DNA from 2 places in the Nonomuraea sp. NPDC050783 genome. Region 1 is predicted to be linked to the other one. Evidence: riboswitches for the same ligand, from Rfam matches in the RefSeq annotation. Region 1 holds a riboswitch; the other holds the start of a gene.
What was found. A riboswitch is a leader RNA that binds a small molecule or an ion and turns the genes downstream of it on or off. The one in region 1 is predicted to bind cobalamin.
Positions count from the first base shown of each region.

Region 2: another riboswitch for cobalamin. It lies ahead of AB0H75_RS11900 (ribonucleoside-diphosphate reductase subunit alpha); the one in region 1 lies ahead of AB0H75_RS31450 (CbtB-domain containing protein).

Region 1 covers NZ_JBFAHK010000013.1:250,083-252,457, reverse strand. Annotated here, with positions in the region: gene AB0H75_RS31460 (histidine phosphatase family protein) at 1-152, opposite strand, end outside; gene AB0H75_RS31455 (CbtA family protein) at 157-978, opposite strand; gene AB0H75_RS31450 (CbtB-domain containing protein) at 987-1,178, opposite strand; cobalamin riboswitch at 1,210-1,339, opposite strand; gene AB0H75_RS31445 (superoxide dismutase) at 1,456-2,058, opposite strand; gene AB0H75_RS31440 (ATP-binding protein) at 2,261-2,375, shown strand, end outside.
Region 2 covers NZ_JBFAHK010000004.1:101,664-104,038, reverse strand. Annotated here, with positions in the region: gene AB0H75_RS11910 (SAM-dependent methyltransferase) at 1-87, shown strand, start outside; gene AB0H75_RS11905 (tripartite tricarboxylate transporter substrate-binding protein) at 213-1,178, shown strand; cobalamin riboswitch at 1,183-1,378, shown strand; gene AB0H75_RS11900 (ribonucleoside-diphosphate reductase subunit alpha) at 1,472-2,375, shown strand, end outside.

The DNA of each region.
Region 1 (2,375 bases):
CGCCGGGCGGCCCTGACGGGCGCCACCCACGCCGGGGACGCGGCCGGGCCCAGCGCGGCCGCCCTGGCCAGGCTCGCCGCGTCGGCGTCCTCGTCGCCGGGGAAGCACGCGGCCCGCATGCCCGGCGTCGTGGCGTGCCGGACGAACAGCACCCGCTCAGCCCGGCACGGCGACCCGCGCCGGAGCCGCCGCGCGCCGCGCCGCCCGGTCGCTCACCCAGCCGAACAGCACGCCGAACGCCGCCCAGAAGACGAGCTGCGTGCCGAGCGAGGCGAGCCTGAACTGCCACAGCAGCGTGGCGGGGAAGCCGTCGGGCACCTCGTTCACCGCCGGCAGCAGCCACCACGCGGCGGCCACCGGCACGAGGAAGGCGGCCACCGCCGCCGTCCAGCGCGCCCAGGCGTCCCCGGTGGTGACCCGGCGGGCCGTGCCCACGGCGATCGCCGTCGCCGCCAGCCCGACGAGGATCATCACCACGTAGAGCAGGGTGCGGCCGTTGATGGTCTCCGGGTCGCCCACCGCCGGTGGGTTGGCCGGATATTTCACGAAAGGCACGAGGATGACCGCGGCGAACGCCGTCCCGGCGGCGGCCAGCGCCAGCCGCCCGTCGGACCGCGGGCCGACCCGCCCGCGCAGGCCCGCGAACACCAGCGCGAACACCCCGCCCACGGCGAGGCCGTAGAGCCCGGTGGCCAGGAAAAGCCCGGCCTTCTGCACCGGCCTGCCGATCGCGGCCTCCTCACCGTGGTCGTGCCCGGCCTGCCCGGCCTGCCCGGTGTGGTCGTGTGCCGGTTGCCCGGCGTGGTCGTGCGCGGGCCGGCCGGCGGCCTGCTCGGGCGCCGCGGCCCGGGCGGCCGCCTCCTCCAGGGCGATCGCGTCGTCCACGCGAGGCTCCCCGAAGGCGAAGGCGAAGGCGCCCGCGACCAGCCCGGCCAGCAGGCCCAGGAGCAGGCCCCTGGCCAGGAGAGTGCGTACCACCCCGCCCCCTAGTGGCAGGGCACGCCGAGCAGGTGCCGCCCGTCGTGCATCAGCTCGTGCAGGAACGCGCCCGTCTGGGAGATGGCGCCGTTGTCCATCAGGACCAGGTACGCCACGAGCAACAGCACAGGCACGGCCAGCAGCAGCCAGGGGCGCAGGCGCGGAAAGGGAATGGACGACGGGCTGGACAACCCGCTCATAGAGCCTCCTCAGGGTGACGCGTCCCATGTCGCGAGGTCACGGTCGCCAAGCGACCTGGCTCCCGGGATCAACGTCCCGGATACAGTGGCGCGTCCGCACCGGCATCTCACCGGATTTCCCTTGGACAACCGTGAAATCTACCGGAATGTATCCGTTCCTCCCGTTCCCGTCAATGCACCCCTCCGCCGGGCGGGACGGGAGCGGGGAGGTGGCGGCGCCCGCCTGGCCCCGCGGACCAAGCTGCGGCCGGGCGGGCGCCGCCGGCGTGGGGGTGCGTCAGACGCCGCGGGCGGCGTCGTAACGGGCGATCACATCGGTCCAGTCGATCAGGCCCCACAGTTTCTCCACGTAGTCCGGGCGGACGTTGCGGTACTGCAGGTAGTAGGCGTGCTCCCAGGCGTCGAAGACGAGCAGCGGGGTGGTGTTCATACCGACGTTGCCGTGGTGGTCGTAGACCTGCTCGACGACCAGGCGGCGGCCCAGCGGCTCCCACGCCAGCACGCCCCAGCCGGAGCCCTGCACGGTGCTGGTGGCGGTGGTGAGCTGCTTCCTGAAAGCCTCGAAGGAGCCGAAGTGCTCGTCGATGGCCGCGCCCAGGTCGCCGTCGGGGCGGTCGCCGCCGTCGGGGGACAGGTTCTGCCAGAAGATCGTGTGCAGCACGTGGCCCGACAGGTTGAACGCGAACGTCTTCTCCAGCCCGACCAGCCCGCCGAACTCGCCCTTGTCCCGCGCCTCGGCCAGCCGCTCCAGGGTGTCGTTGGCGCCCTTGACGTAGGCGGCGTGGTGCTTGGCGTGGTGCAGCTCCAGGATCTCGCCGGTGATGGCGGGTTCGAGCGCGGCGTAGTCGTACGGCATGTCAGGAAGGGTGTACTGGCCCATGATGTCCGTCCTCCGAACTCATAATTGCATATGACTTGCAACAACAATAGACCTGCAATTAGCGGAAGAGGCGCGCATCGGCCGTATGGGCCGGGCGGAGGGTGTTCGGGGCTTTCGTCATGGAGGGTGACCGCCGTTCGGCGCCGCCGGCAGGGACTTTCGGCTCTGCCGGGGCGGGGCCTGCGGGGGTCAGGGTGAGGTCATGGAAGACGACCCCCCGCCCGCGGTGCTGCTGGCCATGACGTTCACGCTCGACGAGGTGCCCGCGGTGCGGCACCGTGTCGCGCGTACGGCGGCGAGCGCGGGGCTGTCGCGGC
Region 2 (2,375 bases), on a different contig from region 1:
CGGCCGAAGCTCGTGGGGGACTGGGCGCTGCCGTCGTCGCTCATGGCGGGGGTGGCGCGGAAAATCGAGCGACCCAGTTCCGGGTAATAGGAACGAATAAAAGCGACAAATCACCAAATTTTGGGGTGCGGGGCCGAGCGCGTAAATGTGTATCTCTGCGTAATGTGTCAATAACTTGGAGCGAGGGGGTTCGCGGCTTCGGGGGGAGACACATGCGCCGTCGGCGGTTCCTGGCCTGCCTGCTGGCGGCGTCCGGCGTGGCGGCGGCCGGCACGGCCGCGGCGGGCTGCGGCGCCCAGCGCGTCGCCGGGCGGGCGGTGGGGCTGCGTACCCGCTTCTCGATCAACCCGGCCGGGCCCCGCTGGAGCTCCGTCGGGCAGGCGTTCGCCGGCGCGGCCCGCGCCGCCGGGTACGAGACCGGCACCGGTGCCAGGATCACCGTCAGCGGCCTGTCCGCGCTGTCCGCGGCCGAGCTGAACCACGGCCAGACGCTGCTCGACGTGGCCACGCCCCTCGCCCGGCTGGCCGGCGACGTCGAGGTCGTGGTGGTGCCCGACGACTCCCGGTTCAAGGACTTCGGCGACTTCGCCGCCCACCTGCTGGCCCGCCCGGACGGCACGCTGCTGGCCGGCGGCCCGCAGGGCGCCCCCGACCACCTGCTGTTCGGTCTGATCGCCAAGGGCATCGGCGCCGACACCCGGCAGGTCGACTACACCGGCTACCCCAGCGGCCAGGAGGCGGTGGCCGCGCTGCTGTCCGGCAAGGCCGTGGCCGCCGCCGGCGTGCTGGCCGACTGGGGCGAGAGCATCGGCAGGGGCCGGGTGCGGGCCCTGGCCGTCTCCTGCGCCCACCGCGTGCCCGAGGTGGACGCGCCGACGCTGCTGGAGTCCGGCGTGCGGGTGGACTTCGCCGACTGGGCGGCCGCCTTCGGCCCGGACGGCATGCCGGAGGAGGGCCGCGAGGCGGCCGTGCGGATGTGCGAGGAGGTGACCTCCTCGACCGGCTGGCTGGCCGCCTGCCGGGCCGCCGGATGGGTCTCGATCCCGCTCGGCGGCGACGACTTCCGGCTCTGGCTGGCCTCGGAGGTCGAGCGCACCCGGGCCGTCCTGAGCGACCTGGGGCTGCTCGACTCGGTTAGAGCCACAACCTGTTGGGGTAGTTGCGGGAATGGCCACTAGATGTAGGATCCTGCTCGTCGCTGGTTCGCCCCTCGGGGCGGAGTGAAAGGGAACCCGGTGCGATTCCGGGGCTGCCCCGCAGCGGTGAGCGGGAACGACCGCCGTCATGAGCACTGGAGCGATCCGGGAAGCGACGGCCAGTAGGAGCCGACGAGGCGCGCCCGCGAGCCCGAAGACCTGCCCGCGGCGTTGACTGTCCAAGGCCTCGAGGGAGGGCCGGGGGAGCGATGCGGCGTGCCCGCCTGCTTTCCGCGTGCCCTCCTGCCTGAGGAATGAGCTCGCGAGGAGAGCACGTGACGCAGATCGCCGAGGTTGGCCCGCGCCCGAACGCCGGGAACGCCGGGAACGCTGGTAATGCCGGGAACACTGGTAATGCCGGGAAGGCCGCCGAGCGCCGGCTGGCCATCGAGGAGGCCGCCGCCCGGGTGATCGTCGATCCGGCCAACTCCCGGGTCGCCGCCCGGCTGCTGGCCGAGGAGATCGCCGAGGAGGCGGCCGGCCACGGGGTGCGCTCGTTCTCCGAGTCGGTGGCCGCCACCCACGCGGCCGGGCTGGTGCAGGACCGGCTGGCCGCCTTCGCCGCCGCGCACGCCGCCGAGCTGGACGCCCTGATCGACGACGCGGCCGATGACCGTTTCGAGTATTTCGGTCTGCGCACCGTCTACGATCGTTACCTGCTGCGCCACCCCGAGACCCGGGCGGTGCTGGAGCGGCCGCAGCACTTCCTGCTCCGGGTGGCCTGCGGCCTGGCCGAGAGCGTGGCCGAGGCCGCCGAGCTGTACCGGCTCATGTCCACGCTGTCGTACCTGCCCAGCTCGCCCACGCTGTTCAACTCCGGCGCGCGCCGCCCGCAGCTCTCCTCGTGCTTCCTGCTCGACTCGCCGCGCGACGAGCTGGAGGGCATCTACGAGCGCTACGGCCAGGTCGCCCGCCTGTCGAAGTACGCCGGCGGCATCGGCATCTCCTGGACCCGGGTCCGCTCGCGCGGCTCCCTCATTCGCGGCACCAACGGCCACTCCAACGGCATCGTCCCGTGGCTGCGCACCCTGGACGCCTCCGTGGCCGCGGTCAACCAGGGCGGCCGGCGCAAGGGCGCGGCCTGCGTCTACCTGGAGACCTGGCACGCCGACATCGAGGAGTTCCTGGAGCTGCGCGACAACACCGGCGAGGACGCCCGCCGCACCCACAACCTCAACC